Regions from separate parts of the Carnobacterium viridans genome, predicted to be linked through region 1. Evidence: a T-box and tRNA genes for the amino acid it is inferred to sense, from the RefSeq annotation. Region 1 holds a T-box; the other holds one or more tRNA genes.
What was found. A T-box is a leader RNA that pairs with one kind of tRNA and senses whether it is charged. The one in region 1 lies ahead of tyrS (tyrosine--tRNA ligase), so its partner is inferred to be a tRNA-Tyr.

Region 1 (14,919 bases):
TCTCCAGAATAATTTTTAATAATTAAAAAGACACCTTTACCTTCATCGCTAGCTTTAATACCTTCTAATATTTGGTCAGGAGTTGGAGAGGTGAAAACCTCACCACAAACGGCAGCCGACAACATTCCTTTTCCGACAAAACCAGCATGAGAAGGTTCATGTCCACTTCCGCCACCACTCACTAAACCAACTTTTCCAGTGTGTTCAACTTTACGGTGAATGACAGATGTTTCAGGTAAGCGTTCAACTAAATCTTCATAGGCAAAAGCTAAGCCATTCAGCATTTCATCTAAAATATTTGATGGATCATTGATGATTTTTTTCATTTTTTCCAGACCCCCTGAGAGTTTTCTAATTGACTTCATTATTATTGTAACCGTTATTAACGCAAAGAACAAAGCAAACGATTAGTGGAGATGACTAAATAGCCGATGAAAAAAAAGGGCTGGTTTCAAGCTGTTTTGGTATACTAGTAATAGATGCAAATCGTTATGTTAAAATTGCAACGTATTTAGAAATCAGGTTAACGACATTAGATATCGAATTGGTGCCAATTCAAAAACTGCCTTTATTATCCGTTGTTAAAGAAGACATGTTAGAATATTTTAAAGAGTAATTTTTAATCAATCAAAAATGGAGGCCAATAATGAAAACTCTAGTGATCCTATCTCATCCTGAAATTAAGGAGTCAGGAAGTCAGCAGTATTTGCTGAGTTCGATTCCTGAAAATAAAAATATTACCGTTCATCATTTGGAATCCATTTATCCTGATTTCAACATAGACGTAGAAAAAGAACAAGAGCTATTAAAAAGACACGATCGAATCATTTTTCAGTTTCCTTTTTACTGGTATACAGCTCCTGCATTATTGAAAAAATGGCAAGATGATGTACTGGCAGATGGTTTTGCTTATGGTAAGAAAGGGAAAGCATTAATCGGAAAAGAATTTGGGTTAGTATTGAGTATTGGTGTGAAAAAAGAAGAATACCAAGCTGGAGGACGTGAAGGATTCAGTATTGATGAGTTGACAAAACCCTTTCAAGCGATGGCATTGAAGACTGGAATGACGTTTCTTAAAACATTGCCTATTTTTCAATTTAGTTATTTAACAGAAAATCAAAAAATGAGTCTATTGATTCGCTATCAACAATATTTAACTCGTGAAAAAGATGATAGTTTAGAAGCTCGAGAAAGATGGTTCATCCAAGAATTATCAGAGACGGATGTGACTAAATTAAATAATGGCGATCAATTCGTTCTAGACCAAGCAATTGAATTTATAGAAGAAAATAGAGATACAATAGATGAATTGAAGATTGTTTTAGATCAAATGAAATAGCTTGTTAAGGAGGTCGGTAAATGAAATGGAACAAAAAGAGTGGTTGATTCAAGAATTGGAACGATTAATCCAAACAAGTCGCGATTACAAGCAAAAAGCTTTATTAAAAGCTGTAATTGCTTTAATTGATGAGCAAGTTGAACGAATTAGACAAATGGAAGGCGAATTGGATGGAACCTTATGGAGTCCACGCAATTGGAATGAGTAAGACAAAAAAAAGGCAACCTTAAACAGGGTTGCCTTTTTTTTTATAGAAAGAACTGAGTTTTACTGTTGGGCTAATTCTCAAACTTTTGTACAAATAGAATCTATAAAGAAGCGGTCATGAGAAACGATAATAAATAAAGGAACCATTCTATTCTTTCAGTTTTGATCGGACATAAGAATAGTTTCCTAGATATCTTACAAGGTGCTCATTTTGTAAAAGATAGGTTGTATCAAAAAATTTATCTAAAAAATAGCGGTCATGTGAAACAGCAATAATCGTTCCTTTAAACTGACTTAAGGCTTCTTCAATCATTTCTTTAGAATCAATATCCAAATGGTTAGTAGGTTCATCTAATATAAGAACGTTATGATTTAAATGAACGAGCTGTGCCCATCTTAAACGCATTCTTTCCCCACCAGATAGTTGATTCATTTTTTTAAAGACATCTTGTCCGTAAAATAAAAACTTTGCTAAAATATGCCTAGCTTCACCTTCTGAAACGGAAATTTTATCACGAAACTCTTCAATCACTGTAAATTGAGAAGACATTTCAAAGGCATGTTGGGAAAGATAGCCGATAGATAGAGAAGAACCTACTTCAACGCTTCCAGTATCCGGTTGGATTTTTCCGAGTAATAGATTTAATAAAGTACTTTTCCCAGTTCCGTTTGCCCCAACAATGGCGATACGATCTTGATAGTGAACGTGAAGTTCAAGATTTTCAAATAATTTCTTCTCTCCATAGTGTTTACTGACTCCATTTAGCTGAAAAAGATTTTTACTAGAGCGCTTTTTAGTCGTTAATTGGACCTCCATTTTATGTTGTTCAAGAAGTGGTTTTTTGACTAACTCAATTCTAGCTAAAGCCTTTTCCATATTTTTTGCACGGCGGTGCATTGCATCGCTGGGTGGATTAGAACGGTTTGCCCATTCTTTTAAGCGTTTGATGGATTCTTTCATTTTTTTTATTTTTTTCTGTTGATCTTGATACTCTTGAAATTCGTTTAATAGTCGTTTCTCTCGTTCCTTAACATAATCAGAATAATTCCCAAAATAATAATGTAGTTCTCCTTGTTCGATCTCAACGATTTCTTGTACAACATCATCTAAAAAGTAGCGATCATGTGAAACGATGATGATTGCTCCATCATAGTTCTTCACGAACTGAGTCAACCATTCAATAGCTAGAATATCTAAATGATTTGTGGGTTCATCCAGCAAAAGTAAATCAGGGTGTTCCAGTAAAATTTTTGCTAAACCAACTTTTGTTCGTTCTCCGCCACTCAAAGTTTTCCACTCTTCTTCCAGTAGAGCATCAATATGCAAACCACTTGTTACGCGACGAATGGAAGCATCTACCTCATATCCGCCAAGTTCTTCAAAATCTTGCTGCAATTGTCCATATTGATCTAAAAGCTTTTCTAAAGGAGCGTTAGGGTCTGCCATTTTTAAACTGAGTTGCTCCATTTTATTCTCTAAAAGAAAAATATCAGCGAAGCTTTTTGCTAAAATTTTATAGACTAACAAATGATCGTCTTGTTTTGGAAGTTGAGCAAGCATGCCAACGGTTAAGTTTTTTTGCCAAGAGATCATGCCATTACTAGGTTGCTCAATACCAGCAATAAGCTTGAGTAAGGTTGTTTTTCCTTCACCATTTTGTCCAATCAAACCAATTTTTTTTGAAGTAGTGATATCTAGACTTAAATCGCTAAAAATCGTGTTAGCTCCATAAGATTGTGTTACATTTTTCATATTAAAAAGACTCATTTTTCATTCCTCCGTTTACCGGAAACAGCAAAAAAAGAGAGGGAAAAAGACCTCTCTTTTTAGAAACAACGGTGTATAAAAAGACTCCTTAAAGAAGTTCCACGTGTCGTAAAAAGATGCTTTTTCTGGCTTTTCCATTTTAATTTAGTTAAAAAAGGGCATACTTCACCAATTTTTACTAAAAAGCGGAAAATTCGGCACGGATAACATACAAAAATACTATTTCTTTATTTGTTATCACGTTCCAACCAGTCATTAACATCTCTTCACCTCCTTAAATTCTAATCATTTATTCATTATAGTATACTATAGAATTGGCATTAGTAAAAGAAGTTGTGAAAAATTAACTTAATAATGATAAAACCAATAGAAAACTAGTTTTTATTTTTTTGCTACTAGGTAAATCTTTGTGAATTTTGGTATCGATTGTTTGTAAAAAACAGGTATAATAGGAAAAAAAGGAGGAGTAGAGAGAATGAAAAGAGAAAGTACAGCAGACTATGACATAAAAATGGAAAATGTCCGTTATTCTGCTCCTCAACGGTATTATGGAACAAGAATCTTATTTGTTATTAAAGGATCTGCAACCATTTCATTTGGAGGACGTAATTTTGAAATGGAAGAAAATGATATTTTAATTGTTAATCGTACCAATAACTATTCCGTAATGGGAAGTGAAGATAATTGCATTATTTCACTAAGCATTTCTAGTCATTTTTTTGTGACTCATTATAAGGAATACTTTCATTACAATTTTTTCTGTTTTTCAAAGGAATTAGATCCTGGCAGAGAAGGAATGATTGCTCAATTAAGACGATGGTTATCTGAAATCATGATTGCAGATTCTAGAAAAGATGAGAGCAATACGCTAGAAATTCGAAGCAACTTGTATCAGATTATGTTACTGATGACTCGCTTTTTTAAAAAAGAAGCTCCACATTGGAAAGGTGTAGATACAAGTGATGAACGGATCGCACGAATTATTCAATTAATTGAACAGAGGTATGCAGAACCGTTGACGCTTTCTGAGTTAGCAGAACATGAAAATCTATCTTCTTCTTATCTATCTCGTTATTTTAAGCAAATGACAGGTATGGGATTTTTAAATTACCTAAATCAAGTTCGTCTAAAACATAGCCTAGACGACTTATTGTATACTTCGGATAATTTATTTCAAATAGCGATGAAAAATGGTTTCTCGACTGCAAAAAACTACACAGTTGTTTTTAAAACGATTTATAATCAAACACCTGCTCAATATAGAAAAGAACACCAACATGAACAATTAGAACAGCATGAAGCGTTGATTAATACAGTTGAAGCTCACACCGTTCTTGATTCTCCCGCTATTTTAGATAGACTGGCTAGTTATTTAGATGAAGGAATAGATCAAAGTTATACGATAGATGAAGAACACCTTGAAGAACGTAGAATTGTTCTAAATAGTGAAGGTGAGCAAGAGTTAAAACATGAAAAGCACATCATATTTATTGGTGAATTAAAGGAACTACTAAATGAAAATGTTAAAAGACAGTTGATTTTAATAAAAAAACAAATGCGTGTAGACTTTGTAGGAATCCAAAAACTCTTTGAAGAGACCATACCCTTAACTGAAACGGATCTATCTGAAGGGGCAAATAATTCAACTATATATGCGAATTCTGATATTGTCCTACAGTTTTTAAAAGAACAAGGAATCCATTTATTCTTAAAATTAGAGTATAAGCAAATTAGTCAGAACGAAGAGTATTACTTTAAAAAGATTGATCAATTCATTCAGCATGCTTTGCAAGGTTTTGGGCGTGATTTTGTAGAAAAATGGCAAATTCTATTTTATAGTAAAGAAGATTCATCAATAGAATCAACGGAGTTAGAACGCGTTTATTTAAAAGTTTGGCAAGTGATCAAAAATAAATCTAGCAAAATGAAAGTGGGAGCATTTTTCCCATTTGATGAACAAAAAGAAGAGCTTCCAGAAAATCAACAATGGCAAATCGAGCATGCAAATAAAATTGAATTTATCGGTTATGAAGCAGATCAAAACGACGTTATTAATTTTCATGATATTAATGTAGAAGAGTTTTCTAAGAGTCATCGTTACATTATCGATAAAACGAAAAAAATTAAATCATTTATGCAGCAAAAGCAAATCGATCGACCAATGTTTTTGACTAACTGGAACATGTTATCTGGAAATACTCGATATATCAATGGGAATTTCTTTAGAGGAGCGCTAATTTTAAAAAAGGTTTTAGAATTAGAAAATGACGTAGCAGGAATCGGTTTCTGGATCAATAGTGAAATTCATGAGCGATTACAAGATTGTTCTAATAATCTAATCGATAGTTTAGATTTGTTTCATTTCTTTAATGAAAAAAGACCGACCTTTTATACTATGCGTTTTAAAGAAAGATTAAGAGGAATGGTCACTGCACGGGGATCAGACTATCTAATGACTGAAAATGAAGACGGCTATCAACTGATTATTTTCAATGAGCGACAATTTAGTCCCCGTTACTCAATTGATGAACTATTTGTAAAAAATCGAAGCAAAGAATTACACATTCATCTCAAAGGGATTAAGCCAGGTAATTATCAAATCCGTACGTTTAAATTCGATCGAGATAACGGAGGTTTATACTCTAAGTGGTGGAATCTGAATAGTAAGTACGGTATTGATCATGAAATGATGGATCATATTGTTCAATCTCTTAGTCCAGCACTGGATATCAAAGATGAATATTTAAATGAAGAATGGTCTTTTTATTCTTTACTAACAACTAACGCGATTCACTTTATTGAGTTCCGTAAGGCCATTGAATAAGTGAACGAGATTACTTTACAAAGTACAACCCAATGGCTATACTGTAATTTGGTAGGAGGTAGACCATGAAAAAAATAATTATTGCTAGCATTAAAGGCTATCAAAAAGGCATTTCTCCTTTATTTCAACCAAGTTGCCGCTATTATCCAACCTGCTCGCAGTATGCAATCGAAGCGATTGAGAAACACGGTGCAATCAAAGGTACAGTAATGGGAACAGCTCGCATTTTAAGGTGTCACCCTTTTATTAAAGGCGGATATGATCCGGTCCCGAAAAAATTCACGTTAAGAAAAAATAGAGAAATTAAAACGATAAAAAATTAACGATAAGCTGACAAATTTACTATTTGTCAGCTTATTTAATGCGTTCAAATCGTTTGTTTAAAAGTAGAGAAGAAGCAAACTATTTTAAGGCTTTTCATAAAAAGGTATGAATAACTTTGACAAACTTTTTAATATAGTGTAAATTGTCTTAGGGACGAAATATGAATAAAACATAAAGAAATAATGTTCGTGTTTTTGATTACCTATAAAAAAAATAACGAATAGCCTAAAAAATAGCGTCATAACAGAAAGAGGTTAAGGGAAAAATGAAAGTATTTGACTATGAAGATGTTCAACTTATTCCTAATAAAAGTATTGTAAGCAGCAGATCAGAATGTGATACAACAATTGAATTTGGCGGTAGAACATTTAATTTGCCAGTCGTACCGGCTAATATGCAAACGGTTATTGATGAAACATTAGCTATTTGGTTAGCAGAAAATAACTTTTTCTATGTGATGCACCGTTTTGATGAAGAAGACAGAATCCCTTTTATCCAACGAATGAATGAAAAAGGACTATATTCTTCGATTAGTGTAGGCGTAAAAGCAGCAGAATACACATTTATTGAAACTTTAGCAAAAGAAAATTTAGTACCAGAATACATTACGATCGATATTGCTCATGGACACTCTGACTTAGTGATTAATATGATTCACCATATCAAGAAGTACTTACCCGGAACATTTTTGATTGCAGGGAATGTTGGTACTCCAGAAGCTGTTCGCGAATTAGAAAATGCTGGGGCTGATGCGACTAAAGTAGGTATTGGACCAGGAAAAGTATGTATCACAAAACTAAAAACAGGATTTGGTACTGGTGGCTGGCAATTAGCTGCATTGCGTTTATGTGCTAAAGCTGCAAGAAAGCCATTGATTGCTGATGGAGGAGTACGAGATCACGGCGATATCGCTAAATCGATTCGTTTCGGAGCATCTATGGTCATGATGGGTTCTTTATTCTCTGGACATGATCAATCTCCAGGAGAAACGATTGAAAAAGATGGCAAAATGTACAAAGAATACTTTGGTAGTGCATCAGAATACCAAAAAGGTGAACATAAGAACGTTGAAGGCAAGAAAATTCTTGTAGAATACAAAGGCGATATCGCTGAAACATTATTGGAAATGAAACAAGATTTACAATCATCTATTTCATATGCTGGTGGAAATGACGTAGAGTCGATTCGCAAAGTTGACTATGTTATTGTTAAAAATTCAATATTTAACGGAGATCGTTAGATAAAAGAGAAAAGGTCCTGTAAAGGATCTTTTTTTGCTGTGATGCAAATGATTTGTATCCTCTGGTTTCTTTGTTACACTTAACGGGTAAACTGAAATGAGAGGGGTTATGAGTCATGAAAGTATTAGTAGTAGGTGCAAATGGACAAATTGGTAAAATGATCGTAGATAAATTACAGGATAGTGACAAGCATTCAGTACGAGCAATGGTCCGAAAACCAGAACAAGCTAATGCATTAGACATGAAAGATGTTGAAGCGTGTTTAACGGATTTAGAAGGACCAATTGAAGCGATTCAAAAAGCTCTTGAAGGTATGGATGCGGTGGTTTTCTCTGCTGGTTCAGGTGGGAAAACGGGATACGACAAAACGATGTCCATTGATTTAGATGGAGCTGTGAAAGTTATGGATGCAGCAAAAGAAGTTGGTATCGATCGTTTTATTATGGTCAGTGCAATGAACTCAGATGATCGTGCAGCTTGGGATAATGAAGAAATGAAGCCTTACAATATTGCTAAGTATTATGCCGATCGCTGCTTGAAACAAAGTGGATTGACTTACACAATTTTACGTCCAGGTTTGTTAAAAAATGATCCAGCTACAGGGAAAATCGAAGTAGCGGAGAACTTGCCAGGTGGCGCCATCTCTCGTGAAGACGTGGCAGAAGTGGTAGTTGCAAGTTTAGATAATGAATCAACTTTTAATAAAGCCTTTGATCTTTTAAATGGTGATTCGCCAATCGATGAAGCATTAAAAAATCTATAAGACTGTTAACTAACTAAAAAGCTTCAAGGTCTCTCAATAGAAGAGACCTTGAAGCTTTTTTTATAGATTCTTTTACAAATTTTAGAACATAGCGTCCAAAACAGACTCAAAAAACGTTATTTTACAAGTAGTCCTACAATGAAATAACCTTTAATGGAAGAGTGAAGCAGAAAAGTAGTCCAACTCTTCCGTGAAACGACTCTTCATGGATAAGTTGTGTCCAAAAAGTTGTTCACTCATCCATGAAACAGTCCTTCATGGATGAGTTGCACCAAAAAAGTTCGTCACTCCTCCATGAACAGAATAAAATGAGCATTTGCATAAACTAGAACGCTTATTTTACGTTTCTCATCTTACTTTTCTAAACCATTCCTGGTTTTAGGATGACTTTTATATTTTGATCTGCTTTTTTATCAAAAATGTCATAAGCTTGTGCAGCTTGCTCCAACGGCATCGTGTGTGTAATGATGTCTGTCGGATCAAAAACGTTTTTCTCAATCATGTCATACAATTTTGGCATAAGGTGAATAACAGGCGCTTGCCCTGTTTTTAGAATAACATTTCGGTTAAAGAAATCATTTATTGGGAAACTAGCAGAAGGAGTCATATACACTCCAGTAACTTGAACCGTACCAAACTTCTTAACACTTTCTGAAGCTGTAACAAGCGGACTAATTGTTCCACTTTGTACGCTTAAAAGAGTCTTAGCTTTTTCTCTGGTAGGAGTCACTCCGTCCATCCCTACGCAATCAATAACGACATCTGCTCCACCATTAGTGGTGTCATAAAGAAATTTTCCAACTTCAGTAACGTCTTTAAAATTAACGGTTTCAACATTATTGGTTTTTTGAGCATGATCTAAACGGTGTTTTACATTATCAACTGCAATAACTCGTTTAGCACCTTTCATTTTAGCAAATTTTTGAGCAAAAAGCCCAACTGGACCAGAGCCAAGAATGATAACGGTATCGCCTTCTTTAACACCGCTACTTTCTACACTCCAGTAAGCAGTAGGAACAATATCGGATAAGAAAAGTACTTTTTCATCTGGTAAATCATTTTCTGGAACAATAAAAGAGGTGAAATCAGCAAAAGGTACACGTAAGAACTCTGCCTGGCCTCCTGGATAGTTGCCGTGCATTTTACCAAAACCAAATAGCCCACCATTATCAAAAGCAGGATTTGGATTGGAGTTGTCACATTGACTTTCCATTTCGTGTGTACAGAAATGACATTCGCCACATCCGATGTTAAATGGAATAACCACACGATCGCCTTTTTTTACTTTTTTAACGCCAGGACCGACTTCTTCAACAATTCCCATTGGTTCGTGACCTACTACATAATCTTCTTCCATTACCGGTTTTCCATTATGATACAAATGTAAATCAGAACCGCAAATAGCCGTTGCTGTAATGCGGACAATCATATCAGTAGGTTCTTGAATCGTTGGATCTGGAACATTTCGAACTTCCATTTTTTCATTTCCTTGCCATGTTACTGCACGCATAAAATCGCTCCTTTATTTTGTATTTAACACCTAAATTCTAGCACTGTCAGTGAAAATAGTACAATGATATCGCTTAACTTATTGATGTTAGAATGCAAAAAAAAAGACTCTTCTTCAGATGGTGTTGATAGAAGAAAATAAAATTTCTTCTGGAATAGACTGTTTTGCTTGTGGAGAGCCATTGAATCCAATGCAAGCTACAAGCAAAACCTATTCCTCCAGAAATATCCTGTAACCAATTTAACTGGTTCTTCATTTTCTGGCTTTGATAAAGAAATTTCCTCCGGATTACGGGATAGCTTGCGGAGAGCAATGGGACCATTTTGAGCCGAAGAACGCGTCTCAAAACTTGCAAGCGTCAAACTTAACGTAGCGGCTAAAGCCGAACGATAAGTAATTCTCAATGCATCCTCTTTCATGGCTGCAAGCTCCTCCTATTCCTCCGAAAATTTCTGGAATGTGTTAAAAAAAACTCAATTAATTACTGACCAACGTCAAATGTTGCTGAACCATTTAACTAAGCTATCAACACTAAGAAGTATAGAGCTTAAATAGAGCTTTAATTACTAAGGACCTAGCAAATAAAGCTCTTACTACTTTTAAACTAATTTAATTAAGAAATATTTTTTCTTTCCTTTACGAATCAGGATAAAGCGTTCATCAAATGAGTTTTCAGGTGTCACAATAGATTCAACGTCTGTAATTTTTTCGCCGTTCATGGATAGAGCACCATTTTTGATGTCTTCGCGAGCTTGGCGTCTAGAAGGTTCAATACCAACTACATCAACTAACCATTCAACAATATTTCGTTCTTCTTTTGAAGATTCGAAAGTAGGCATGTTTTTAAATCCTTCTTCGATTTGGTCAGCCGTTAAGCTTTTTACATCACCGGAAAAAAGAGCTGCAGTAATCTTTTCAGCATCTTTTAAAGCTTGCTCGCCATGGACAAATAGAGTCATTTCGCTGGCTAACGTTTTTTGTGCTTCCCGTTTGTGCGGTTCAGTTGCTATTTTTTCACCTAAAACTTCAATTTTTTCTTTAGTTAAAAAAGTAAAATACTTCAAGTATTTAACCACATCACGGTCATCTTGATTTAACCAGAATTGGTAAAATTCATAAGGAGTGGTTTTTTCTGGATCTAACCAAATAGCCCCACCAGCAGTTTTTCCAAATTTAGTTCCGTCCGCTTTTAACATTAATGGAATAGTCAATCCATAGGCTTCAGCCTCAGAACCTTCTTGTTTACGAATGTATTCTAAACCAGCCGTAATATTTCCCCATTGGTCTGCGCCACCAATTTGTAATTGAACATCTTCATGTTGGTACAAGTGTAAGAAATCGATTGATTGCAGAATTTGATAAGTAAATTCAGTAAATGAAATACCGGTTTCCAAACGACTAGCAACGATGTCTTTAGACAACATCGTGTTGACGTTGAAACTTTTCCCAATATTGCGTAAGAAATCGAGTAAAGAGATCTCTTTTGTCCAATCCAAATTGTTAACCATACGAATAGATTTTTCATTTTTGCCTGCATCAAATAGTTTTTCCATTTGACGAGTTAATTTATCGACATTATGTTGAACTTGTTCGCTAGTCTGTAAAACACGTTCTTCAGATTTTCCACTTGGATCGCCGATTGAACCAGTTGCTCCACCAATAACGATGACGGGACGGTGACCGGCTAATTGAAATCTTTTCAAGATCATAAATGGAATCAAGTGACCAATATGCATGCTATCACCAGTTGGGTCAACCCCACAGTATAATCCTACCTTTTTTTGATCAATTAATTTTTTTAAACCTGCTTCATCTGTTTGTTGATTAATGGCATCGCGCCATTCTAGTTCATCAATAATGTTCATTGTTCCAGCTCCTTATATATGTATTTTGTGCATAAAAAAAGCCCGATAAAAAAGAGTTATCTCTTTTTTATCGGGACGAAATTTTCCGTGTTACCACCCAAATTGCAGTCTGTTTTAAAGCAAAACAAGCCTACCACTCATTTACTGTAACGTAGTAATACGCTTGAGGTTAATCAAGTTACTCCAGAGTGTACTTCACAAAGTTGGTTTGTACCTATTTTCATCATCCATAGGCTTTCTATGAAACAGGGACCAGATGCTACTATGCTCTTTCATCGTAAATTATTATGAGATTGTTATCAGTATAGATGAAGCAAAGACAATTTGTCAATCTTGTTTTTGAATTTATCTGCTTAGAAATCTTGAATCATTAAATAGTTGGTATACTTCACAGTAAAATTAAATTTTAATTTACATAAACGAAAACATAATGATATAAGGTACGAACAATAAATAGATATAAGACAAGAGAAGAAAGATCAATGAATGAAAAGGGCTTCTATTAAATTCTTTTATACAAAAAACGACACCAATAATAATTGCAGATAACCAAAAGAAATCAAAAATGCCTCTACCAAAGAGTGAATCAAAAAGTCCTGTAAAAAAAATAATTAAACCGAGCGACAAATAGCATATACCCAAGGTCGAACCGACAAATGATTTTCTATCGTAGGTACTTTTTTCTGTCTTCCAATATTTAAAAATTCTATACATAAAAAAAAATGGAAAAAGGTAGTGCAGAGCCAAGCATTATTTTGGTAATTGTAAACATCAATTACCATCCCCATTAGTTACATTTTCTAAAGAGTGATCTTCCAAAATTTTATTTAAAGGTATGCTAAATAAATAAGAACTCAAATGATTGAGCAATAATAAAAGAATTAAGTCATCTGTTTTTCTCTCGAATATAAGTCCTATAATGACTAAATAAATCAATACATCTAGACTCCCGCTTAAATAAATTAGAAAGTTGAATTTAACTTGTTGTTGCTTCGAGAGATGGTCAATGTTATCTAAATCAGTAGGGAAGATAGTCCAGTAGGTTACAAGTCTTGAGGAGTATTTACCACGTGAAACGTAAATAAAAGTGATTAATTTAATCAAGATAAAAAGAATCATACATGCAAGAATGAGTTGCTTAGACATAATAACCCTCTTTTCAATTTTAAAGTTCGATCGATAAATTTTCCCAGAAATCTTTCCATTTTTTAGTTTGAATACGATCAATATAGATTGAATGAAATTTGCTACCTTGTTGGTAAAAGGGTGTGGGTTCTACCTTCATTTCAAATAAATCGTTTAGTCCATAGGGAGCCATGATTTCAAGCTTATCATGGTGACATCTTACCGCTAGTGCAGTTGGAGTCTCTGGAAAATGAGCAACACCATCATAAGATGAAGTAAAAGGATCAAATCCACTTTTCGAATGCATACGAGCTTGATTTTTCACGGTCTAAGGCTGATTTGGAAGTAAACAACCTAAGTTTTTTCTAGTTCTTTTTCTATTTCCCATGATAGGTCTGAAGGATCAAAGTAAATGACGTCAATATCAGTTACAGGAGTTGTAGTATTATGTAATTTATCCCAAACTTTGTTCCGTATGAGACCTGCACATACCCAACAATCGGTTAGATTTAATTCCTGAACCGCTCTTAAAATGGATAAGAGGTAACTATCGTGTTTAATCATTTCTAATAATTGTTTTTCATAAGTAGTCACTGTTTTTTCCTACCTTATCATAGATTTTTGAAAATTAAATCTACGATGAAGAGTTTGGATTTAGTATAAAGTAAATTTCGACTATGATAAAGTGCTTATGTACAAATTTTATATCCAAATATAAGTCTTCTGACACTAGAATAAAATGTGTTAGAAGACTTATTTCAATTTGTTTGAGATTAAAAAGATTCTTTATTGATCGTTTTGAGAAGTTAAAAGACGTGGGCCGTCTTTCGTAATCGCTAATGTATGTTCAAATTGACAGCTGAGGCCTCCATCTTTTGTTCGAGCAGTCCAACCGTTATCATCCATTTTTGATTTCCATGTTCCTGTGTTTACCATAGGCTCAATAGTAATGACCATGCCTTCTTTTAAGCGTAAGCCTTTACCTGCTTGTCCATAGGAAGGGACGTTCGGAGCTTCATGTAAGGTTGGCCCAACACCATGTCCTAAGAATTCTCGAACAATTGATAGGTTTTCACTTTCAACATAAGTTTGAATCGCATGACCGATATCTCCTATACGGTTACCAGCTTGTGCCTGTTCAATACCTTTATACATAGCTTTTAGAGTAACTTCCATTAAATGGTCTTTCTCAGCAGTTGATTCTCCCACTACATAACTCCAGCAAGAATCTGATAAAGCACCCTTCAAATTAATAACCGTATCAACTTTGATCAAATCTCCATTTTTAAGAACTTCTTTTCTTGGGAAACCATGACAAATTTCATCGTTTATACTGATACATGTTGCATATTCATACCCTTCAAAACCAATTTGTTCCGGGATGGCATCATTCTCTAAGATAAATTTATGAGCGAATTCTTCAATATCCCAGCTCGTTATGCCAGGTTTAATAAAATCGCGTAAAGCAATATGCATATTTGCTAAGATGGTTCCAGATTCATCCATTGCATCGATTTCGCGTTGTGACTTTAATGTAATCAATTCATTCCCTCTTTTCTTTAAATCTAAATCTATACCTAATAGTATAAGTGTTTTCATTGAAAGATAAAAGAATTTATAGGCTTTATTAGTTATTAATGAATAAAACAATGTTGTCATTGATTAAAAGTAAGATAACAGGTTATAATTAGTAAGCATTTAAAAAGCTGATTCGGTATCTGGAAATAAAGGATATGGAACAAGAAATTTAATTTGCTCTTATAAGTATGCTAATGTGTTAAGAAAAGATAACAGTTGCAAAAAGATAGTTAGGTCAGATAAAAAGTAAAAATAATTAGTAAAACCAACAGCAACAGTCACCAATAAAGTTGCTGTTGGTTTTTTTAGTGTTATCTTTTGCCGTCTTCAGGTGGAAAAATAAAAAGGAGTGAACAGATTGGATTATAAAAAGAC
Region 2 (14,919 bases), 1.1 Mb from region 1:
TTACCTGGTTCATTTGGCTTAATAGATGAAGCAGTCGTTTTAAAACTACAAGAAGGTCAATATAAGAATGGAACATTAACGTTACCAGAATCATTTATGCTTTCATCTGAAAATGGTACGGTTAGTGGTTTGTTGACAGAAGACGAGATGACAGAAGTACTAAAGTCTGAAAATGCACTGATTTTTCAAAAGAACGAATTCCTGATTAAAGAAGGCAATCAGGATGTCTCAACTATTCCATATACAAAAGATTTCGATCTAACAAAAGTCACGAATGGGAATGAATTAAAAGATGCCCTTTCGCGACAATGGTTTATCAAAAACAAAGGATATACTATAGCAACATTAATGTTTCTTGTATTCACCATTACATTGATTAGTACGTTCTTTCTAACGTTTGGATCAGCTATCTTTTTGTATTTGACAAGAAAAAGTCAATTTTCTTCTATTAATACCTATAAAGAATCGGTCAATCTTTTAATTAATTGTATTGGATTGCCATCATTCATAGGGCTGTTGATCGGGTTGATTCAATTTGACATCATTATTCTGCTAATGATTCAATCGGTAGGATTAGTGATTATGCTTCTGTTTGTTTTTTACCAAACAAAATTTAATGATGCAACGAATGAGAAAAATCTAAAAAAGCATTTGGAGGTAAAAGTACATGACTAAGCGTTTATTTGATGTTGACCCATGGAGAATAAAGTCAACAAACTTAGATAGAACAGATAAAAGACTACAAGAAAGTTTAACATCCATTGGAAATGGGTACATGGGGATGCGGGGAAACTTTGAAGAAGGTTATTCAGGTGATTCTCATTTAGGAACGTACCTTGCAGGTGTCTGGTTTCCGGATAAAACGAGAGTCGGCTGGTGGAAAAACGGTTACCCAGAGTATTTTGGAAAAGTGATCAATGCCACAAATTTCATTCCTGTCGAATTAATGGTAAACGACCGCAAAGTTGATTTGGCGATCGATGAAGTAAAAGACTATGAAATAGATTTAGACATGAAAAAAGGCATTTTGTATCGCTCATATACATGGGTTGAAGGAGAAAAAGAAATCCGTTTTACCTTTAAGCGTTTTGTGAGTGTGGCGACAAAAGAATTAGCAGTTGTTGAAGTTACAGCTGAAGTCTTAAAAGGCGATGCAACAATCATTTTCATACCGAAGATGGACGGCAATGTTAAAAATGAAGACAGCAACTATGAAGAAAATTTTTGGTTGGAAATGAAACGTGTTTCAGGTGAAAAAAGCAGTCTAACGACTAAAACGATTGAAAATCCTTTTGGAGTAGAACAATTTACTGTAACAACTATGATGGAAAGTAGTGCAGAAAATTATGAAAGAAGAGAATTTTCTGAAGGATTTATGCAAGTGGAAGAAAAAATCACTTATAAATTAGTTGCTGGTGAGAAAGCCAAAGTGACGAAATATGTCAGTGTGTTGACAAGCCGTGATGTGCAACCTGAAAATCAAGAGGCAGTAGCTGCAGAAATCTTGGATCAAGCTCTCGCATTAGGTGTAGAAGCAGTAGAAGCAGAGCACATAGCAATCTGGGAAGAACGTTGGCACAAAGCCGATGTAGTGATTGAAGGAGATGCTGAAAGTCAGCAAGGAATTCGATTTAGCATATTCCAATTGTTTTCTACTTATTATGGTGAAGATAACCGTTTGAATATTGGTCCAAAAGGTTTCACGGGCGAAAAATATGGCGGAGCTACTTATTGGGATACGGAAGCTTTCATTTTGCCTATGTACTTATCAGTAGCTGATGAAAAGGTTTCAGAACAATTGCTTACTTATCGACACAATCAACTACCAGGTGCGTTTCATAATGCTAAACAACAAGGCTTGCAAGGAGCTTTGTATCCAATGGTGACATTTAATGGTATTGAGAGTCATAATGAATGGGAAATTACTTTTGAAGAGATTCATCGAAACAGCACGATTGCGTATGCTATCTATAATTACACGAATTATACTGGTGATGAAACTTTCTTAACAACCGAAGGGATTGAAATGTTGGTTGCAATCTCACGTTTCTGGGCTGACCGTGTGCATTTCTCTAAACGAAATAATCACTACATGATTCATGGCGTTACAGGTCCAAACGAATATGAAAACAATATTAACAATAATTGGTACACAAATACGATGGCAGCTTGGACGCTACGCTATACATTGGAAAGTCTAAAAAAAGTTTCTCCAATTGTAGTAAATGAATTGCATTTAAAGGATGAAGAAACGTCTAAATGGGAAGACATTATTGAAAAGATGTATTACCCTCATGATGATGAGTTAAATGTCTTCGTGCAACACGATACCTTTTTAGACAAAGATTTGCTGACAACTACTGACCTTGATCCTACTGAAAGACCCATCAATCAACATTGGTCATGGGATAAAATTTTACGCTCTTGTTTTATCAAGCAAGCGGATGTCTTACAAGGTATTTATTATTTGAACGACGAGTTTACTTTAGAAGAAAAAGAAGCCAACTTTAATTTCTATGAGCCAATGACGGTTCATGAGTCTTCACTTTCTGCATCCATCCACGCTATTTTAGCAGCAGAACTTGACAAAAAAGAAAAAGCGGTTGAATTGTATGCACGTACAGCTCGTTTAGATTTAGATAACTACAACAATGATACTGAAGATGGACTGCACATTACTTCAATGAGTGGCGGATGGTTGGCTATTGTTCAAGGATTTGCCGGTATGCGTACATTCAATGGTAAACTGATTTTCAAACCTTTTTGTCCGGAAAACTGGACAGAATATAACTTTATGATCAAGTACCGCGGACGTTTGCTTCATATCTCGGTGACACAAGAAACCGTGAGCGTCCGTTTAGAAGAAGGCGAGCCACTTGACCTTACTTTATATGATCAAGAAATGGTGTTGTCAGATGTAGTAGAGAGTCCAATTCTGTTTTCTCAGACAATTAAATGAAAAAGTTTTGAATTTAAAAAAGCGATCAATGGAAAGCTATCAAATTGATAAATTCGTTTGATAGCTTTTATTATTGTTAAAAAGGAGCAGTTAGCAAATGATTAAAGGATTTATTTTTGATTTGGATGGTGTTTTGACAGATACTGCTGAGTATCATTACCAAGCTTGGAAAAGAATGGCAAATAAATTAGGTATTCCGCTTGACCGTGAAATGAATGAGCAACTAAAAGGGATCAGTCGAATGGATTCTCTAGAGCGCATCTTAGCAATAGGCAATCAAACGGAAAAGTATTCTGTTGAAGAAAAAGAACAATTAGCAAATGAAAAAAATGAAGATTACAAAAAGTTGATCTTAAGTGTTACACCTAATGATTTATTGCCCGGAATAGCAGATTTACTAGCAGATCTAAAAAAAGAAAACATTCGATTAGCGTTAGCATCTGCCAGTAAAAATGGACCAGTCATAATGGAGAAACTTGGAATAGCAGATTTATTTGATACGGTAGTTGATCCTGCATCATTAGCTAATGGAAAACCGGATCCGGAAATTTTTATTAAAGGTGCAGAACAATTACAGTTAAAGACAGAAGAATGTGTAGGCGTGGAAGATGCTCAAGCTGGCATTGAATCAATTAATGCGGCCGGGATTTTTTCTGTAGGTGTAGGTACAAAAGAGATGATGAAAAACGCTGATTATGCTGTGTCAGATACAAGTGAGTTGAAATTAAGTGACATTTTAAAAAAAGCAACTAACTAAGGAGTGATCGATAGTGGAAAAAAAATGGTGGCATAGTTCTGTTGTATATCAAATCTATCCTAGAAGTTTTCAAGATAGCAATGGAGATGGAATAGGCGATATTCAAGGTATTATTCAACGCTTAAGCTATTTAGCTGATTTAGGGATAGATGCTATCTGGTTAAGTCCAGTTTATCAATCTCCTAATGATGATAATGGATACGACATTAGCGATTATCAAGCAATTTCTCCAGAATTCGGAACAATGGATGATATGGATGAGCTCATTCAAAAGGCTAATGAATACGGAATTCGGATTGTTATGGATCTAGTTGTCAATCATACTTCTGATGAGCATTCTTGGTTTATAGAATCACGAAAAAATAAAGACAATGGATATCGAGACTATTATATTTGGCGGGATGGACAACCCAATGATATGCCGCCTAATGAGTTAACGTCCATCTTCAGTGGATCGGCATGGGAGTTGGATAAACAAACCAATCAATATTATTTGCACTTATATAGTAAGAAACAGCCGGATTTAAATTGGGAGAATCCAAAAGTTCGCAATGAAATTTGGCAAATGATGAATTTTTGGTTGGATAAAGGGATCGGTGGATTTCGAATGGATGTCATTGATCTGATTGGAAAAATTCCAGATGAACTCATTACTGGTAATGGTCCAATGTTGCATACATACCTTCAAGAAATGCATCAGAAAACATTTGGTAAGCTAGACGTTTTAACAGTAGGCGAGACTTGGGGAGTAACGACTGAAGATGCAAAATTATATTCCGCACCTGAGCGCAATGAATTATCGATGGTCTTTCAATTTGAACATATTGGCTTAGACGAACAACCTGGTAAACCTAAATGGGATACAAGACCCTTGGACTTTATTAAATTAAAACAAGTTTTTACAAAGTGGCAGTTAGCGTTAGATGGAGACGGCTGGAATAGTTTATTTTGGAACAATCATGATATTCCACGCATTGTATCTAGTTGGGGCAATGATTCTCCACAATATCGTGTCGTTTCCGCCAAAATGTTTGCAACTTTCTTACATTTTCTTAAAGGAACGCCTTATATCTACCAAGGTGAAGAAATAGGGTTAACAAATACACCAATCTCTTCTATAGAAGAAGTAAATGATATAGAAAGTATTAATATGTACAATGAACGAATGCAGCAAGGTTACAATAAAGAAGAGATTATTCATGCTATCAATAAAAAAGGGCGAGATAATGCTAGGCGTCCGATTCCATGGGATGAGTCTTTAAATGGAGGATTCAGCACTGAGACTCCTTGGTTGGCGCTCAACCCTAACTATCAAGATTTGAATGTTAAAAAAGATCAACAAAACGAAGAATCCATTTTTAACTACTATAAAAAGGTAATTCATTTAAGAAAAGAAAACGAACTGATTGTATGGGGTGATTATAAAGAATTGTTGCCAAATGATCCCCAACTTTTTGTTTATGAAAGAAGTTATCAAGGTGAAACATGGCTAATCATTATTAATTTTTATGAGAAACCAACTATATATAAAGATGATGACCGGAAAGTTGAGACTATTGTAATCAGTAATTATATGGATAGTAGTAAAAAGATAGATAAGTTAGAATTACGACCATTTGAATCGGTTGTTTATAAGTTAAAGAAAAGTCACTAACGCAACTAAAAATAAAAAGCGAACAAAAATCTTTTTTTATTTGCAATAGTTCCGATGTGAAAAGTGTTTTGAATATATATACGTCTTTTCACGAATTGCAAATAAATAAATGTTCGCTTTTGTATTTTTTTTGTAAAGAATGTAAACTTTATGGTTGACCATCTGGGCTAGACTTGTTATAGTAATTGATGTTGCAAGTAGTTTAACACTGGCAATAAAGAAAAAAATATTCTTAAATAAATCAATATTTCATTTGACAGTCTGTTACAGATTGTGGTAACCTGATAAATGTCGCTAAGCTAAATGCAAAAAAAATGTTTTTGGATAATTATTCAAAAATAAAATAAAAAAGCTTGACGAATTTAAAAAACTATTGTATTATTTAGAAGTTGTCAGAAACGCGACAACACGCTTTAGACCTTTGAAAACTAAACAAAGTAAGACGAACCAAATGTGAGGGTGACTCAGCAGTGCTAAGTCAACAGTAACAAAATTAGTGAATAATTATTCGCTAGCAATCAATATGAGCTTCAAGCATCATTTTATATGAGAGTTTGATCCTGGCTCAGGACGAACGCTGGCGGCATGCCTAATACATGCAAGTCGAACGCTTTGATTTCACCGGGTGCTTGCACCCGCCGAAGTCAAAGAGTGGCGGACGGGTGAGTAACACGTGGGTAACCTGCCCATAAGAGGGGGATAACATTCGGAAACGGATGCTAATACCGCATACTTCTAATCGCCTCCTGGCGAATGGAAAAAAGGTGGCTTCGGCTACCGCTTATGGATGGACCCGCGGCGTATTAGCTAGTTGGTGAGGTAATGGCTCACCAAGGCGATGATACGTAGCCGACCTGAGAGGGTGATCGGCCACACTGGGACTGAGACACGGCCCAGACTCCTACGGGAGGCAGCAGTAGGGAATCTTCCGCAATGGACGAAAGTCTGACGGAGCAATGCCGCGTGAGTGAAGAAGGTTTTCGGATCGTAAAACTCTGTTGTTAGAGAAGAACAAGGATGAGAGTAACTGCTCATCCCCTGACGGTATCTAACCAGAAAGCCACGGCTAACTACGTGCCAGCAGCCGCGGTAATACGTAGGTGGCAAGCGTTGTCCGGATTTATTGGGCGTAAAGCGAGCGCAGGCGGTTCTTTAAGTCTGATGTGAAAGCCCCCGGCTCAACCGGGGAGGGTCATTGGAAACTGGAGAACTTGAGTGCAGAAGAGGAGAGTGGAATTCCACGTGTAGCGGTGAAATGCGTAGATATGTGGAGGAACACCAGTGGCGAAGGCGACTCTCTGGTCTGTAACTGACGCTGAGGCTCGAAAGCGTGGGGAGCAAACAGGATTAGATACCCTGGTAGTCCACGCCGTAAACGATGAGTGCTAAGTGTTGGAGGGTTTCCGCCCTTCAGTGCTGCAGCTAACGCATTAAGCACTCCGCCTGGGGAGTACGACCGCAAGGTTGAAACTCAAAGGAATTGACGGGGACCCGCACAAGCGGTGGAGCATGTGGTTTAATTCGAAGCAACGCGAAGAACCTTACCAGGTCTTGACATCCTTTGACCACTCTAGAGATAGAGCTTTCCCTTCGGGGACAAAGTGACAGGTGGTGCATGGTTGTCGTCAGCTCGTGTCGTGAGATGTTGGGTTAAGTCCCGCAACGAGCGCAACCCCTATTATTAGTTGCCAGCATTCAGTTGGGCACTCTAGTGAGACTGCCGGTGATAAACCGGAGGAAGGTGGGGATGACGTCAAATCATCATGCCCCTTATGACCTGGGCTACACACGTGCTACAATGGATGGTACAACGAGTCGCAAGGTCGCGAGGCCAAGCTAATCTCTTAAAGCCATTCTCAGTTCGGATTGTAGGCTGCAACTCGCCTACATGAAGCCGGAATCGCTAGTAATCGCGGATCAGCACGCCGCGGTGAATACGTTCCCGGGTCTTGTACACACCGCCCGTCACACCACGAGAGTTTGTAACACCCGAAGTCGGTGAGGTAACCCTTTTGGGAGCCAGCCGCCTAAGGTGGGACAGATAATTGGGGTGAAGTCGTAACAAGGTAGCCGTATCGGAAGGTGCGGCTGGATCACCTCCTTTCTAAGGAATTTAACGGAAACCCACACATTCGTCTTTACTTTGTTTAGTTTTGAGAGGTCTAATCTTCTCAAAAAAACGCAACTTTGGTTGCGGCAAGACGTTGTTCTTTGAAAACTGGATAAAGTTAAAAAGTGTAATCAAGTAACAAACCAGAAACACACCGAAAAGTTTTAAAAATGAGTTTTTTTAAGGTTCTCATCGAAAGATGAGGTTTAAAAATTAACTGTTAACCATAGGTTAAGTTAATAAGGGCGCACGGTGAATGCCTTGGCACTAGGAGCCGATGAAGGACGGGACTAACGCCGATATGCTTTGGGGAGCTGTAAGTGAGCTTTGATCCAAAGATTTCCGAATGGGGGAACCCAGCATCTTTGATAGGATGTTACTGCTGACTGAATACATAGGTCAGTAGAGGTAGACGCAGAGAACTGAAACATCTAAGTACCTGCAGGAAGAGAAAGAAAAATCGATTCCCTGAGTAGCGGCGAGCGAAACGGGAATAGCCCAAACCAGAAAGCTTGCTTTCTGGGGTTGTAGGACTGAACACATAGAGTCATAAATGAGATTGGTAGAAGAAGCGACCTGGAAAGGTCTGCCGAAGAAGGTAAAAGCCCTGTAATCGAAACCAATTTCACTCTGATCAGTATCCTGAGTACGGCGGAACACGAGAAATTCCGTCGGAATCCGGGAGGACCATCTCCCAAGGCTAAATACTCCCTAGTGACCGATAGTGAACCAGTACCGTGAGGGAAAGGTGAAAAGAACCTCGGAAGAGGAGTGAAATAGCCCCTGAAACCGTGTGCCTACAAATAGTTAAAGCCCGTTAATGGGTGATAGCGTGCCTTTTGTAGAATGAACCGGCGAGTTACGATCCCATGCGAGGTTAAGTTGATGAGACGGAGCCGCAGCGAAAGCGAGTCTGAATAGGGCGAATGAGTATGTGGTCGTAGACCCGAAACCAAGTGATCTACCCATGTCCAGGTTGAAGGTGCGGTAATACGCACTGGAGGACCGAACCCACGTATGTTGAAAAATGCGGGGATGAGGTGTGGGTAGCGGAGAAATTCCAATCGAACTTGGAGATAGCTGGTTCTCTCCGAAATAGCTTTAGGGCTAGCCTCGGAATTAGAATCATGGAGGTAGAGCAACTGTTTGGACTAGGGGCCCTTCTCGGGTTACCGAATTCAGATAAACTCCGAATGCCATTGATTTATATCCGGGAGTCAGACTGCGAGTGATAAGATCCGTAGTCGAAAGGGAAACAGCCCAGACCACCAGCTAAGGTCCCAAAGTTTATGTTAAGTGGAAAAGGATGTGGAGTTGCTTAGACAACTAGGATGTTGGCTCAGAAGCAGCCATCATTTAAAGAGTGCGTAATAGCTCACTAGTCGAGTGACCCTGCGCCGAAAATTTACCGGGGCTAAACATAACACCGAAGCTGTGGATAGAACCATTGGTTCTATGGTAGGAGAGCGTTCTAAGGGCGTTGAAGCTAGATCGTGAGGACTAGTGGAGCGCTTAGAAGTGAGAATGCCGGTATGAGTAGCGAAAGACGGGTGAGAATCCCGTCCACCGAATGACTAAGGTTTCCTGGGGAAGGCTCGTCCTCCCAGGGTTAGTCGGGGCCTAAGTCGAGGCCGAATGGCGTAGACGATGGACAACAGGTTGAGATTCCTGTACCAGTTGGTTTTGTTTGAACAATGGAGGGACACAGTAGGCTAAGGAATACGCGCTGTTGGATATGCGCGTCCAAGCAACAAGTTTTGAAGTGAGTCAAATGCTTGCTTCTTTAAGAACAAGTTGTGATGGGGAGGGAAATTAAGTACCGAAGTTCCCGATGTCACACTGTCAAGAAAAGCTTCTAGTTAGAAACCAACTGCCCGTACCGCAAACCGACACAGGTAGTCGAGGAGAGAATCCTAAGGTGTGCGAGAGAACTCTCGTTAAGGAACTCGGCAAAATGACCCCGTAACTTCGGGAGAAGGGGTGCTGACCAATTGGTCAGCCGCAGTGAATAGGCCCAGGCGACTGTTTATCAAAAACACAGGTCTCTGCAAAATCGTAAGATGACGTATAGGGGCTGACGCCTGCCCGGTGCTGGAAGGTTAAGAGGATGGGTTAGCTCTCGGGCGAAGCTCAGAATTGAAGCCCCAGTAAACGGCGGCCGTAACTATAACGGTCCTAAGGTAGCGAAATTCCTTGTCGGGTAAGTTCCGACCCGCACGAAAGGCGTAACGATCTGGGCACTGTCTCAACGAGAGACTCGGTGAAATTATAGTACCTGTGAAGATGCAGGTTACCCGCGACAGGACGGAAAGACCCCATGGAGCTTTACTGCAGTTTGATATTGAGTGTTTGTACAGCTTGTACAGGATAGGTAGGAGCCATTGAAGCCAGGACGCCAGTCTTGGTGGAGGCGTTGGTGGGATACTACCCTTGCTGTATGACCACTCTAACCCACAGCCCTTATCGGGCTGGGAGACAGTGTCTGACGGGCAGTTTGACTGGGGCGGTCGCCTCCTAAAGTGTAACGGAGGCGCCCAAAGGTTCCCTCAGAATGGTTGGAAATCATTCGCAGAGTGTAAAGGCATAAGGGAGCTTGACTGCGAGACCTACAAGTCGAGCAGGGACGAAAGTCGGGCTTAGTGATCCGGTGGTTCCGCATGGAAGGGCCATCGCTCAACGGATAAAAGCTACCCTGGGGATAACAGGCTTATCTCCCCCAAGAGTCCACATCGACGGGGAGGTTTGGCACCTCGATGTCGGCTCATCGCATCCTGGGGCTGTAGTCGGTCCCAAGGGTTGGGCTGTTCGCCCATTAAAGCGGTACGCGAGCTGGGTTCAGAACGTCGTGAGACAGTTCGGTCCCTATCCGTCGCGGGCGTAGGAAATTTGAGAGGAGCTGTCCTTAGTACGAGAGGACCGGGATGGACACACCTCTGGTGTACCAGTTGTTCTGCCAAGGGCATTGCTGGGTAGCTATGTGTGGACGGGATAAACGCTGAAAGCATCTAAGCGTGAAGCCCCCCTCAAGATGAGATTTCCCATCACGTAAGTGAGTAAGACCCCTGAGAGATGATCAGGTAGATAGGTTGGAAGTGGAAGTATAGCGATATACGGAGCGGACCAATACTAATCGGTCGAGGACTTAACCAAAGCAATACCCGGTGTACGAAGGTAAGCAAACGAAAGACACTTTAGACTTTATCCAGTTTTGAGAGTCCAACGGACTTTCGATTGACATTGTGTGGTGATGAGGGCAAGAAGGTCACACCTGTTCCCATGCCGAACACAGAAGTTAAGCTTCTTAGCGCCGATGGTAGTGAAGGGTTTCCCTTTGTGAGAGTAGGACGTTGCCACGCAGAATCAATTATTCCGCAATAGCTCAGTTGGTAGTAGCGCATGACTGTTAATCATGATGTCGTAGGTTCGAGTCCTACTTGCGGAGTTCCATAGTCAAACTATGTAACTAAAACGTGAATAGTTTTGGTGAACCGAATCTGGAGAGTTGTCCGAGCGGCCGAAGGAGCATGATTGGAAATCATGTAGGCGGTGAACGCTGTCTCAAGGGTTCGAATCCCTTACTCTCCGTTCAAAAAACGGCCCGTTGGTCAAGCGGTTAAGACACCGCCCTTTCACGGCGGTATCACGGGTTCGATTCCCGTACGGGTCATCAGTAACATCGTTACTGGTTAAGGAATGCAGTAAGGATTCACACTCGGAGGTTTAGCTCAGCTGGGAGAGCATCTGCCTTACAAGCAGAGGGTCGGCGGTTCGATCCCGTCAACCTCCATTGTTACAAAAAGGTCTCGTGGTGTAGGGGTTAACATGTCTGCCTGTCACGCAGAAGATCGCGGGTTCGATTCCCGTCGAGACCGTTGGTTTACGAATAAAATAAACCATCTTTAAGATGGCCTGGTAGCTCAGTTGGTAGAGCACTTGATTGAAGCTCAAGGTGTCGGCAGTTCGATTCTGTCCCAGGCCACCATTATATGGAGGGGTAGCGAAGTGGCTAAACGCGGCGGACTGTAAATCCGCTCCTTCGGGTTCGGCAGTTCGAATCTGCCCCCCTCCACCATTTTTTTAAAATCAACACCCTTTTATCCGATAGGGGTATAGTTTAAAGGTAGAACTATGGTCTCCAAAACCATCAGTGTGGGTTCAATTCCTACTACCCCTGCCATTTTTAGAATAAGATTGGCAAAAAAGAATAGGATTATTACCATGGCGATTGTGGTGAAGTGGTTAACACACCGGATTGTGGTTCCGGCATGCGTGGGTTCGAACCCCATCAGTCGCCTTTTTTTTATGGGCTATAGCCAAGCGGTAAGGCAAGGGACTTTGACTCCCTCATGCGTTGGTTCGAATCCAGCTAGCCCAGTTTAATTGAATAGTATTCAACTAAAAAGATGGCGGTATAGCCAAGTGGTAAGGCAGAGGTCTGCAAAACCTTCATCACCGGTTCAAATCCGGTTACCGCCTTACATCAGAAAAGATGAAAAAGAGCAGTCCATATGCCGGCGTGGCGGAACTGGTAGACGCGCTGGACTCAAAATCCTGTGCCCGCGAGGGCGTGCCGGTTCGATTCCGGCCGCCGGTATACTAAAGAGCCCCAAGAACATCTTGTTCTTGGGGCTCTTTTTCTGTTTGAATAGACTCTTCGTCAGCTTGCTTGTAGCCATGGAATCATTTGCATGGCTACAAGCAAATCTATTCCACCAATAATTTCGTGCCATTAATTTAACTAAGCTATCAATATTAAAAAGTATAGAGCCCAAATTCAATATCCCTAATACTTTTGAAGGTATGGAGATTCAACCTATTTTTGTAATATAAGGATACTTTATTCATTATTTTTGTGCTATCTGTTATGATGGTGGTGTAAATATCAAATGTTTTCTTTATATGTAACCGCTTACTAATTTAAGTATATTCTATTGATTTTATGTAGATGTTCGTTCAAATTTATTGCCTAAAAGGAGAGGATAATATGTCAACAAGATCTACTTTCTCAAAAGCTGAAATTAGAAAAAACAACCCTCTATTTTCGCCATTGCGTGCGGTAGTAGAGACAACGATGTATGGGAATAATATTAATGAAATAGAAACGATTGAAGAAGCATACTTACTGGCTAAAGAATCAATGCATACTGTCGTCACTGATTTATTAGTTAAGCATCCAGAAAAATTAGGCTTGCCATTTGGAGCAAAAGTTCTGGTTGAAAATGGTGGAGCAGTGGTAGGTCGTACTGCAGCAGCAAAACGTATTTTGGGAGAAAATTCTGAAGAAGATGCTAAATTGGCTCCAATCATTCGGGAAGCTATTTATCAAGGTGAAAATAACAAGCGCTATAAAGGAACGGCTTACGTTGGTTTAGATCCTGAATTTATGGTGAAAGCTCATTTGAGTGTGCCTGTTGGCCAAGAAAATAACTTATACTCTTGGTTATTAAATTTCCAAATTTGTAATGAATTGTATGACGAAATGTATCTAGAATCAAGACCAATAAATGAAGGCGATATCTTTATTTATCAAGATCCAGAATGGCATCATCCGGATTATCCAATGGGTCTGGCTTATTTTGATTCAGAGCATAACACAGCAGTCATTTTAGGTATGAATTATTTTGGAGAGTTAAAGAAAGCAACGTTAACACTTGCTTGGGGCACAGCTCACCGTTTAGGGTACGTTGCATGTCATGGTGGTCAAAAAAAATTCACTTTAACGAATGGAAAAAACTATGTGTCAGCATTTTTTGGACTATCCGGATCAGGGAAGTCTACATTAACACATGCGAAACATGAACATAAATATAAAGTGGAAGTTTTGCATGATGATGCCTTCATTATTTCCTTAAAGAATGGTTTATCTATTGCACTAGAACCTGCTTATTTTGATAAAACACAAGATTACCCTTCAGATCATGTAGAAGTTGATTATTTTGTGACGGTACAAAATGTAGCGGTCACGCTAGATGAAAATGGCGATAAAGTTTTACTGACAGAAGATTTACGTAATGGTAATGGTAGAACTATAAAGTCACGTTACTCTACTTCAAATCGTGTAGATAAATTCGATGAACCCATAGATGCAATCTATTGGATTATGAAAGATGAAAGTTTGCCACCCGTAATGAAGATAAATGACCCGATACTTGCTGCAACATTTGGAGCTACTCTAGCTACAAAACGTTCTACAGCTGAACGATTGAAAAAAGGGATCGATGTCAATAAACTTGTGATTGAGCCGTATGCAAATCCATTCCGTATTTATCCACTTGATGAAGACTATCATCATTTTAAAGCATTGTTTACGGATCAAAAGATCAATTGTTATATTTTAAATACAGGATTTTTTGGAGATAAAAAAGTTACTGCTGCTATTACTCTAAGCAGTATTGAATCAATCGTTGAAGAAACAGCAGAATTTAAACCTTTTGGAACCCTAAATGACTTGAGTTACCTAGTGGTTGATGGATATGAGCCCGAGTTTGACAATCAAGAGTATCATCAGTTGGTTCAAGAACGTTTAAACATGCGTGTAGCTTATATTCAAGAACAAAAGGAAAAAAATCAACTGAATGTTTTACCAGACGAAGCATTAGAAGCCATGCAAGCATTGATTGAATAAAAAGATAGTACTTGCATTAAAGGTCAATTATTTCAACTCATCCTTTTCATTTACGAGAAAGGAGTATAAAAAAATGAAAGAACACACGGTTGAAATTACGGAAACCGTTTTGAGAGATGCTCATCAGAGTTTGATGGCTACAAGAATGTCGACGCAAGAAATGCTGCCTATTATTGAAAAAATGGACCAAGTTGGGTACTATTCACTGGAATGTTGGGGAGGAGCTACTTTCGATGCTGCGATTCGTTTTCTAAATGAAGATCCTTGGGAAAGGTTAAGAGCCATAAAAAAAAGAGCGCCACACACAAAATTACAAATGTTGTTAAGAGGTCAGAATTTATTGGGTTATCGGCATTACGCTGATGATATTGTAGACAAATTTATTGAAAAAGCTAGTGAAAATGGTATAGATATTTTCAGAATTTTTGATGCCTTAAATGATTCTAGAAATTTGGAAGCTTCTTTAAAAGCAGTAAAAAAATATGGAAAACAGGCTCAGTTGACTATTTGCTATACCATAAGTGAAGTACACAAAATAGAGTACTATACTCAACTAGCTAAAGAACTGGAAAAAATGGGTGCAGATTCAATTTGTATAAAAGATATGGCGGGTATATTAACACCATTTGTGGCAAAAGAACTTGTGCGTTCACTGAAAAGCGTTCTTACTGTACCACTTAGTTTGCACACTCATGCTACGAGTGGTATTTCGCAAATGACGTATTTAATGGCTGTTGAAGCTGGTGTAGATAGGATTGACACTGCTATTTCTCCTTTTTCAGAGGGAACCAGTCAACCACCTACTGAATCAATG

Region 2: it encodes a tRNA-Tyr, which carries the amino acid that the T-box ahead of tyrS (tyrosine--tRNA ligase) is inferred to sense. The anticodon was not compared.

The regions. Positions count from the first base shown of each region.
Region 1 covers NZ_FNJW01000008.1:1,664,013-1,678,931, forward strand. Annotated here, with positions in the region: gene dhaK (dihydroxyacetone kinase subunit DhaK) at 1-326, opposite strand, end outside; gene BLT48_RS09485 (NAD(P)H-dependent oxidoreductase) at 647-1,339, shown strand; gene BLT48_RS09490 (hypothetical protein) at 1,365-1,547, shown strand; gene abc-f (ribosomal protection-like ABC-F family protein) at 1,695-3,314, opposite strand; gene BLT48_RS09500 (helix-turn-helix domain-containing protein) at 3,790-6,138, shown strand; gene yidD (membrane protein insertion efficiency factor YidD) at 6,204-6,461, shown strand; gene guaC (GMP reductase) at 6,728-7,702, shown strand; gene BLT48_RS09515 (SDR family oxidoreductase) at 7,819-8,466, shown strand; gene BLT48_RS09520 (zinc-dependent alcohol dehydrogenase) at 8,828-9,976, opposite strand; gene BLT48_RS09525 (hypothetical protein) at 10,174-10,395, opposite strand; gene tyrS (tyrosine--tRNA ligase) at 10,576-11,841, opposite strand; T-box leader at 11,910-12,126, opposite strand; gene BLT48_RS09535 (hypothetical protein) at 12,613-12,987, opposite strand; gene BLT48_RS14350 (nucleotidyltransferase family protein) at 13,007-13,291, opposite strand; gene BLT48_RS14355 (nucleotidyltransferase family protein) at 13,321-13,560, opposite strand; gene map (type I methionyl aminopeptidase) at 13,753-14,508, opposite strand; gene BLT48_RS09550 (beta-glucoside-specific PTS transporter subunit IIABC) at 14,903-14,919, shown strand, end outside.
Region 2 covers NZ_FNJW01000008.1:517,489-532,407, reverse strand. Annotated here, with positions in the region: gene BLT48_RS03990 (DUF1189 family protein) at 1-675, shown strand, start outside; gene BLT48_RS03985 (glycoside hydrolase family 65 protein) at 668-2,959, shown strand; gene pgmB (beta-phosphoglucomutase) at 3,057-3,716, shown strand; gene BLT48_RS03975 (glycoside hydrolase family 13 protein) at 3,730-5,370, shown strand; rRNA gene BLT48_RS03970 (16S ribosomal RNA) at 5,913-7,474, shown strand; rRNA gene BLT48_RS03965 (23S ribosomal RNA) at 7,710-10,630, shown strand; rRNA gene rrf (5S ribosomal RNA) at 10,721-10,836, shown strand; tRNA gene BLT48_RS03955 (tRNA-Asn) at 10,849-10,922, shown strand; tRNA gene BLT48_RS03950 (tRNA-Ser) at 10,977-11,065, shown strand; tRNA gene BLT48_RS03945 (tRNA-Glu) at 11,076-11,147, shown strand; tRNA gene BLT48_RS03940 (tRNA-Val) at 11,195-11,267, shown strand; tRNA gene BLT48_RS03935 (tRNA-Asp) at 11,280-11,352, shown strand; tRNA gene BLT48_RS03930 (tRNA-Phe) at 11,387-11,462, shown strand; tRNA gene BLT48_RS03925 (tRNA-Tyr) at 11,469-11,552, shown strand; tRNA gene BLT48_RS03920 (tRNA-Trp) at 11,584-11,657, shown strand; tRNA gene BLT48_RS03915 (tRNA-His) at 11,702-11,774, shown strand; tRNA gene BLT48_RS03910 (tRNA-Gln) at 11,784-11,855, shown strand; tRNA gene BLT48_RS03905 (tRNA-Cys) at 11,886-11,956, shown strand; tRNA gene BLT48_RS03900 (tRNA-Leu) at 11,991-12,074, shown strand; gene BLT48_RS03895 (phosphoenolpyruvate carboxykinase (ATP)) at 12,465-14,105, shown strand; gene BLT48_RS03890 (oxaloacetate decarboxylase subunit alpha) at 14,179-14,919, shown strand, end outside.